DNA from 3 places in the Bacterioplanoides pacificum genome. Region 3 is predicted to be linked to each of the others. Evidence: predicted binding sites of a transcription regulator. Region 3 holds the regulator's gene; each other region holds the start of a gene.
What was found. The regulator sigma-54, encoded in region 3, starts transcription at its own class of promoters, with help from an activator protein. The targets are predictions, from matches to a motif close to TGGCACNNNNNTTGCTNT.

Region 1 (3,137 bases), on a different contig from region 3:
CGCTGCAGATCGGCTTCCTGCCAGGGCACATAAACCGTATCACCATCAGCGTTCAGGGTTTCGCGATCATTGACCACCACAGCAACCGTCAGACGGCGGATGCGGCCTACCTGATGCTGTTTAAAACTCAACGTACGATCGACTTCATAGTTGCGTGTGGCTTCCGAGCGGCGGTTGACATTGGCACCAGCAGCGCCACCAGCACCCGTGGCCTGTTCAGGAGCGGCGGCGTCCTGTGGCGGCTGATTCGACAATGCTCCCGGAATACCGCCATTCTGCTTACCGCTGTTTTCTTCATCAATTAACTGCTCACTGCGCAGGGCAATTAAATCCGGGTTATACAGCTCTTCGGTTTGCTCCTGTACGGTAAAATCAATATCGGCCGAGACTTCGGCTTTGTAGTTTTCCTGACCCAGCACCGGACGCAGAATATTATTCACCGCCTGAGCCACAGAATCCTCAACTTTTTCGGTGTATTCCAGCTGTCTGGTGGCCAGCATTTCTTCGCTCTGTTCTTCGGCTTTAGACAACAGATTACCGTGCTGATCAACCACTGATACATCAGCCCGATCCATTTCCGCCACACTGGAAGCAACCAGGTTAACAATCGCCTCAACCTGATTTTTTGACAGTTCCCGGCCTGGGTATATTTCAACAAAGACCGATGCTCTGGGTTTGCGATGGTCGCGCACAAACACCGACTGTTTTGGCAGCGCTAAATGTACCCGGGCATTACGCACCGCTTTTACCGACGTAATCGTGCGCGATAATTCACCTTCTAAACCACGCCGATAACGGGCATTTTCAATAAACTGCGAGGTGCCTAATTTGCTGTCCTGATCAAGTACTTCCAGGCCCACGGTTTTATCATCGATCAGACTGGCTGATGCCAGCACCATGCGCGCGTCGTGCAGGTCACCGGCCTGCACCAGCAGAATCTGCGAGCCGGGATCAATTTCAAACGGAATACCTTCACGCTGCAGGACTTCAATAATATCCTGGGCGTTATGGTCCTGCAGACGGGTAATTAAGGGTTTATAAGTCGGATCCTGAGACCAGATCATAATGGCAATCGCCAGCGCAATCACCAGTGCCACACCGGCGATAACCCCGACCTGGCGGACGATGGTCAGTTTATTAAAACCACTCAGTACCGGATGAGCGCCGTCTTCCGGAGCGCTATTCTGAGCCGGTAAATCCGGATCGGTACTGGCCGGATTATCGCTGCCGGGCTGGGTTTGTGCCGGAACGTTTTCCATAGCTTAACCCCTGCTTACACCGGCATATTCATAACGTCTTTGTAAGCTTCAACCAGTTTATTACGCACCTGGGTCATCGCCTGAAAAGACACTGAAGATTTTTGCATAGCAATCATAACTTCCGGCAGATCCACTGATGGATCCCCCTGTTCAAAACGCTGCTGCAAATCACCGGAGGTTTTCTGATTTTCGTTGACGGTATTAATGGCATTGGTAAACATCTGCTGAAAATCCGGTGCACTGTTTTCCGTGCTGGCGGTTTTTTCCAGCCCGGAAACGGCCTGTGGCCGTACCTGATCCACCTGACTGGCCTGATTTTCGTGATTACTGCGGATCTGGTCTTTAACCTGACGCATCTGCATCAGTACGGCATTCACATCAACACGATTATTAACCATAACCCTTACCTCACTGCCCTGATGGGAAATCAACTATTTAATGACGCAGCTTTATAAAATAAACGTCATTTTTTTAACTCTTATTCGTTGATTGCAAACAGCTTGCCAAAAATCAGATTTTTATTGCCGGCCTTTTTCAGGCCAGCACCATAGTCTCAACATCAATACCCTCATCGCGCAGCCGCGCAACCTTATAACGCAGTGTCCGTGGGCTGATCCCCAGCCGGTCGGCGGCTTCTTTACGACTTGGTTCTTCTTTCAGGGCACGAACAATCAACTCAACTTCGCGGTTTTTCAGGTCGCTGCCAAGCTGCCCCTCATCCAGCGTCATCATTTCGGTGGTTGAGACATTATCGAGCTGACGGTTTTTAGGCACAGGTGTCAGAATAAAATCATTGGCCTGCAGTTGCGGGCCGGTCTGAATAATCAGCGCCCGTTGCATCGTGTTGTCCAGTTCACGGACATTCCCGGGCCACGGATGAGATAACAACTTCTGCTCAGCTTCGGGCAGCAGTTGTGGTACCGGACGCTTCATTTTTTGTGCATGATGGGCTAACAGCCGCATTGCTAGAGGCAGAATATCGTCACGCCGTTCACGCAGAGGCAACCATTGCAGAGGGAACACACTGAGGCGGTAATATAAGTCTTCCCGGAAATTACCGTCCGCCACATAGTCTGCCAGTTCACGGTTAGTGGTTGCGATAATACGCACATCCAGATCGATGACCTTTTTCCCACCCAAGCGCTCAACCTGACGTTCCTGCAATACGCGCAATAATTTTGCCTGCAGACCCATGTCCATTTCGGTAATTTCATCCAGCAATAAGGTGCCACCATCCGCCTGCTCGAATTTTCCCGGCATCGCATTATAGGCCCCGGTGAAGGCACCTTTTTCATAACCGAACAACATAGCTTCCAGCATATTCTCCGGAATGGCGGCACAGTTAATCGCTACAAACGGCTGGTTTTTCCGTTCCGATTGCTGATGAATATAACGCGCCAGTACTTCTTTACCGGTACCACTTTCACCACTGATTAATACCGTAGAGTCCGTTTGAGCGACGCGCTGTGCCAGCTGAAATAACTGCTGTGAAGCCACCGCCTCACATACCGGTTCAGAATCATTACCGCTGTCCGCACTGTGATTAAACGGTTTTAATAACGCATCCAGCTCGGCCAGTTCAAACGGCTTCATCAGATAATCATTCGCGCCACGCTGCATGGCTTTCACTGCCTGCCCCACATCGCCGTAGGCTGTCATCAATACCATGGGCAACCAGGGATGTGCCTGCTTAACGCTATCCAGCAACTCCAGGCCATCCATTCCCGGCATATTGATATCCGATAACACCAGATCGAGACTCTGCGCCTGCACCATAGCCATACCCTCAATACCGTTTGGTGCCTCTAATACCTCATGACCTTTAATCATCAGAGTGTCAACAATAGCCTCACGCAGCCGCGGATCATCTTCTACCAC
Region 2 (3,137 bases), on a different contig from region 3:
AAGGTGCAGCTGGCGGCGGGCCTGGACGATCAGGGAATGTTATCGGAAGCGGCGCAACAGCGTGGTCTGGAATGTCTGCGTGAGTTTGCCCAGCGTATTCAGGGTATGAACCCCGACCGTGTCAGCGTGCTGGCTACCAATGCGTTACGGGCGGCGCGTAATCGGCAGCAGTTTATTGAGCGGGCGGAGGCCATTCTGGGCTATCCGATCGAAGTGATTGCCGGGCGTGAAGAAGCGCGGCTGATTTATCTGGGGGTGTCTCATGCACTGGCCGATGATCAGGGCAAGCGCCTGGTTGTCGACATTGGTGGTGGCTCCACCGAGTTTATTATCGGCGAACGGTTTGAGCCAAAAGCACTGGAAAGCCTGCACATGGGGTGTGTGTCTTTTACCCAGCGTTATTTTCCTGGCGGGGTGATTAATGAAGCCCATTTTCAGGAAGCGGTAGCTGCGGCGCGTCAGGAGCTGCTGAATATCGAAGCGGCTTATAAGCAGTTGGGCTGGACCGGTGCGGTGGGCTCTTCCGGTACCATTCGCGCGGCGGAGCAGGCGGTGCAGGAAAATGGCTGGAGTCAGGATGGCCTCAGCCGTGAGGGCTTGCAGCACCTGCAGCATCGCATGCTGCAGTTTAATCATATTGATGACGTTGAGTTAGACGGGGTAAAACCCGAGCGTGCTCAGGTGTTTATTGGTGGTCTGGCGATTCTGACGGCGGTGTTTGAAACCTTTGGCCTGCAACAGATGGTGTATTCCGATGGTGCCTTGCGTGAGGGTGCGTTGTGGGACCTGGTTGGGCGCTCGACCCACGAAAATGTGCGTGAACGGGTGGTGCAGTCGCTGGCGCAACGCTTTTATGTCGATACCGATCAGGCTGAGCGGGTAGCGCAGATGGCGGAAGCACTGTTTGATCAGGTCGCCGCTGACTGGCAGATGGGCCCCAGCTGGAAACACTGGTTGCGCTGGGCCGCAACCCTGCACGAAATTGGTTTAAGTATTGCTCATTCCGGCTTTCATAAACACGGAGCGTATTTATTACAGAACTCCGACCTGCTGGGCTTTACCCGTCAGGGCCAGGCTGCGCTTGGTGCTCTGGTGCGTTGTCACCGGCGGAAGTTTTCCAGCGAAGTGTTTGAGGCGGTGTCGGCCAGTCGTCGGCCAACGGCGTTGCGTTTGGCAGTATTATTACGCCTGGCCGTGTTACTGAATCACAGCCGTGGCGCGCATCATGTGCCGCTGCCGGCATTGCGGGTCAGGGAGCAACAATTGCAATTGACGTTGCCCGCCGGCTGGCTGGAGCAACATCCACTGACGGCGCGGGACTTACGTTCGGAGGCGGATTATCTGGCGGCTGCCGGCTGGCAACTGCATATCTGCTGAAGCGGGCCGATCGTGGATTCATAATAAAGCTGCGTATTTATCGCAGCTTTTTTATGCCGGATTGTTGTGTGCCTGATTGTTGTGTGCCTGATTGTTGTGTGCCACGCACTGTCTTAATTCACTTTTTTTTCACCGGGCTTTATTGCGGTGCACTCATTTTTTATTGTCCGGTGTGAATATGTCTCCCTTTTCTGTAAAAAATATTTCCCGAAAGCCCATTCTGGCGGGCTTTAATTAAATAATCTGACTGGCCGGATAATTATTTTTCCGGGTTGGCACGGTCATCGCTTTGTCACTTGTATACAAGTATGAATTCAGATCCGCAGCGGCGGACGTGACAAGAGCAGCTAATAATGACAACGGAACTTTTAAACACCCAGGGCTGGTCGGTACAGGACTGGCTGAATGCCTATCGCCAGGGGGGAAACCCGCAGAATTTATTAACCGGGTTGCTAAACCAGTTAATAAACAGCGAGCAGGTGGATGGCAATATTCGATACGGCAGCAGCTGGATCAGCCTGGCCGATGCAACAAATCTGCAACAACAGCTGGATGAATTGCAGCAGCGATTACAGCAAAACCAGGGAGATCTGTCAGCGTTACCGTTATACGGTGTTCCTTGTGCAATAAAAGATAATATTAATGTAATGGGCTTTAATACCACCGCTGCCTGCCCGGAATATTCATTTGCGCCACAACAGGATGCTTTTGCCGTTAGTTTATTACGCCGTGCCGGGGCCATTATTATCGGTAAAACCAATCTCGATCAGTTTGCTACCGGACTGGTCGGCACCCGTTCACCTTATGGTGCGGTTAAAAACCCGTTTAATGCTGACTACATCAGTGGTGGCTCAAGCTCAGGTTCTGCTGTGGCGCTGGCCAGTGGTCAGGTTGCGTTTGCCTTAGGTACAGATACCGCAGGCTCCGGGCGGGTACCTGCCGGCTTTAATCATATTGTTGGTTTAAAAGCGACGCCGGGCGCAATCAGCTGCCGTGGTGTGATACCGGCATGCCGCAGTCTTGATTGTGTATCCGTGTTTGCGCTGAATAATGCCGATGCCGGTTACATCTATCAGCTGCTGGCCGTGTATGACGAACAGGATGAATACAGTCGTGTTCGCCCGCCAGTGGCCGAGAACCCGATCCGTACGTTAGGTATTCCGGCAACCAGTGAGTGGTTTGGTGATGAGCAACAACAACTGGCCTATAACAAAGCCTGCGCTCAGGCACGCGCCGCCGGTTACCGTTTAACCGAAATCGACTTTACGCCGTTTTTCCAGCTGGCGGAATTATTGTATCAGGGCCCCTGGGTAGCGGAACGGTATGCGGCGGTAGGTGAGTTTTTATTACAAAGCTTACCGGGCATTAACGATACGGTGAAAAAGATCATAACGGCGGGCTGTGATGGCAGTGCCGTGGATGCTTTTAAAGCCGAATATCAACGTCAGCAACTGGTACGAAAAATTGAGCAGCAGTTCAGCCAGGTCGATGCCTTATTTGTACCAACCACTCCATTGTTTCCGACTCTGAAACAGGTTGAAGATGCTCCGGTTGAAGTAAACAGTCAGCTGGGGCGGTATACCAATTTTGTTAACCTGGCGAATTTATCCGCCATCGCGTTACCTGCGCAACGGCGCATGGATGAGTTGCCGTTTGGAATTACCGTCATCGCTCCGGCCTGGCATGAACTGGCACTCAGCCAGTTTGCCGCGCACTGGCAGGCACAGCTGCAATTACCACTGGCACCTTTGGTCAATGGC
Region 3 (3,137 bases):
TGGCAGGCTGTGCAGAATATGATCGATCTGGTCAAAGGTGTGGACCAGGTTGCGGGCATCGATACTGACGGCCACTTTCGATAACCGCTCTTCATGATGGGTTTCACGTACCAGATCGTTGAGCAGGCCGATGGGCAGATTGTCGATGCAATAAAAGCCCAGGTCTTCCAATACATGCAGAGCACTGGATTTACCCGATCCTGAGCGTCCGCTGATAACCACAAGGCGCATAAGCTTGTCCTTAACTTTTCGTCAGGTGTGTTAGGGAGTGTGTCAGTTATAGCAGATGTTTATGGCGTGCCGATGACTTTTGTCAGCTGGCCAGCAATGCCCGCTTAAATAACTGACTGGCGTCCGGAGCGTTGCGTAATGCCTGGCGGAAATCGGGTTCATTGAAATTTCTGGCCAGCATCGACAATACCTGAAGATGTTCTTCCGTTGCTTCTTCCGGTACCAGCAACGCAAACACCAGGTCGACCGGCTGGCGGTCGATGGCGTCAAAATCAATCGGTTGTTCCAGCCGTAATAACACGCCAAAGGCCTGTTCGCAGTTGGGCAGACGGCAGTGCGGAATGGCAATACCTTCACCGATACCTGTACTGCCGAGCCGCTCGCGGCCCAGCAGGCGCTCAAAAATATCGTCAGCGGCGCTGTCTTTCAGCTGCGCTGAAATAATCTGCCCGAGATATTCCAACAGTTTTTTCTTGCTGGAAATCGGTACATCAATTTCAGTGCGCTCGGCGCTCAGAATATCGGCGATGGTCATGGATCAACCTTCTTGGGTAATAATCAGTGGCCGTGTTGGCGGGCAACCATTTTTTCTTTGTGCTTCAGCACCTGGCGGTCCAGCTTGTCGATCATGGCATCAATGGCCGCGTACATGTCGTCGCTGTCAGCGCTGGCGTTCAGGTCGGCACCGCTGACATGAATGGTGGCTTCGGCGTGGTGACGTTCGTCTTTTTCCACGGTCAGAGTGACCTGAGCAGTGGTCACGTTATCAAAGTGACGGGTGATTTTGCCCATTTTTTCTTCCACGTGGGCTTGCATTGCTTCAGTGATTTCCACGTGGTGGCCACTAACATTAATTTGCATATCAGACTCCTTCTTTAATTTTGTCTGAGGTGTATCAACGGCTGATCAGATCAGCTGCTTGCGTTCGTTGGATGGTGGAATATGCATGGCTTCACGATATTTTGCCACCGTACGACGTGCGACTTTGATCCCCTTGTCACCCAGCATGGCGGCAATTTTATTGTCGCTTAACGGCTTGCGCTGGTTTTCTTCGGCGATCAGTTTTTTGATCATGGCACGGATCGCGGTGGACGAACATTCGCCACCGGTATCTGTGCTGACGTGGCTGGAGAAGAAATATTTCAGCTCAAAAATGCCACGTGGAGTGTGCATGTATTTTTGTGTGGTCACCCGGGAAATGGTGGACTCGTGCATGCCTACCGCCTCGGCGATGTCATGCAATACCAGCGGCTTCATTTTTTCTTCGCCTTCTTCGAAAAACTCGATCTGGTATTCGACAATTTTGGTCGCCACTTTCAGCAGGGTATCGTTACGGCTTTGCAGGCTTTTGATAAACCAGCGTGCTTCCTGCAGGTGATCTTTAATAAAGGTGTTGTCGGGGCTGTTATCCGAACGTTTTACCAGTGCCGCATAACTTTCGTTTACCCGCAAGCGGGGGGCAATGTCGGGGTTGAGTTCGACCCGCCATTCATCGCGGATATTGCGTACAATCACATCCGGCACAACGTACTCTGCCTGGTCGGGAGAGATGCCGGCACCGGGTTTCGGATTGAGTTCTTTAATCAGTCGCATCACCGACTTCAGGCTGTCTTCCTTCAGCTTGGTTTTGCGCATCAGGGTCGGATAATCTTTGCTGCCGAGCATATCGATATAGTCGCTGATCACCAGCTGGGCTTCTGTCAGCCACGGGGTTTCAGCGGGCAGCTGGGCCAGTTGCAATAACAGGCATTCTCGCAGGTCGCGGCAGAACACTCCGGCCGGATCAAACTGTTGCAGGCGTCGTAAGACGACTTTGACTTCGTCTTCTTCGACATCCAGTTCCGGATCGATGCTTTCCAGTACGTCTTCGATGCTGGTGTGCAGATAACCGTCGCTGTCGACGCCGTCGATAAACATCAGCGCGATTTCACGGTCGGTGTCCGACATCGGTGTCAGGTTGAGTTGCCACAATAAATGATCCTGCAGATCATCGGTGGTGGCATGGCGGGAATCGTAATCGAAGTCGTCGTCAGCCGGACCAGCGCTGGATGCCACGCCGGCGGTAGGCTGATAGGTGTCGTCCCAGTTGCTGTCGACCGGCAGGTCATCGGGCAGTTGCTGGTTGGATAAGTGATCCCCCAGCTCCTGGCTGTCGCTGCCCTGAACATCGTAATCGCTGTCGTTAGCCGTGCTGCTGTTATCGGCACTGGCGCTGTAGTCGTTCAGGCTATCGCTGTTGTGCTGGTCGTTGCTGTCGTTGTCAGAGGCGCGACTGTCCTGGTCGTTGCTGTAGTCGTTGCCTTCGCCCTGATCATTGCCGTCGCTGTAGTCGTCGCTGTCGTGCTCTTCATTTTCGAGCATTGGGTTGGAGTCGAGCGCTTCCTGAATTTCCTGTTGCAGATCCAGTGTCGACAGCTGTAACAAACGAATAGCTTGTTGCAGCTGTGGTGTCATGGTCAGCTGCTGACCCATCTTTAACTGGAGTGATGCTTTCATAAAGTGTCGATAGTCACGCGAATGTCAGGCCTCGTATGTGGCCAACCAATACTTTGCATTATAGGCAAAGCCCGTGCACTTGGAATCCCTGTTTTAACCGAGATGTCATAAATATTGCTTGTGAGCAACAAACCGGGCTGTTACTCACAACCGGAAATCATCACCCAGGTACACTTTGCGCACCTGTTCGTTGGCCAGGACTTCTTCGGCGTTGCCTTCAGCAATAATATGACCACCGCCGACGATATAGGCTTTTTCGCAGATCGCCAGGGTTTCCCGCACGTTGTGGTCGGTAATTAATACACCAATACCGCGATCCCGCAGCTGGCGAATGATGTCCATGATGTCAGACACAGAAATCGGGTCAACACCGGCGAAAGGTTCGTCGAGTAAAATAAAAGACGGTTCAG

Region 1: the regulator sigma-54 is predicted to act here: its motif matches at 1,748-1,765, upstream of fliE (flagellar hook-basal body complex protein FliE).
Region 2: the regulator sigma-54 is predicted to act here: its motif matches at 1,651-1,668, upstream of atzF (allophanate hydrolase).

The regions. Positions count from the first base shown of each region.
Region 1 covers NZ_JBHRYB010000015.1:83,684-86,820, reverse strand. The annotation lists gene fliF (flagellar basal-body MS-ring/collar protein FliF) at 1-1,259, opposite strand, end outside; gene fliE (flagellar hook-basal body complex protein FliE) at 1,274-1,657, opposite strand; gene ACFOMG_RS15295 (sigma-54-dependent transcriptional regulator) at 1,794-3,137, opposite strand, start outside.
Region 2 covers NZ_JBHRYB010000025.1:66,713-69,849, reverse strand. The annotation lists gene ppx (exopolyphosphatase) at 1-1,377, shown strand, start outside; gene atzF (allophanate hydrolase) at 1,731-3,137, shown strand, end outside.
Region 3 covers NZ_JBHRYB010000016.1:64,221-67,357, forward strand. The annotation lists gene rapZ (RNase adapter RapZ) at 1-231, opposite strand, end outside; gene ptsN (PTS IIA-like nitrogen regulatory protein PtsN) at 314-766, opposite strand; gene hpf (ribosome hibernation-promoting factor, HPF/YfiA family) at 790-1,092, opposite strand; gene ACFOMG_RS16230 (RNA polymerase factor sigma-54) at 1,138-2,727, opposite strand; gene lptB (LPS export ABC transporter ATP-binding protein) at 2,872-3,137, opposite strand, start outside.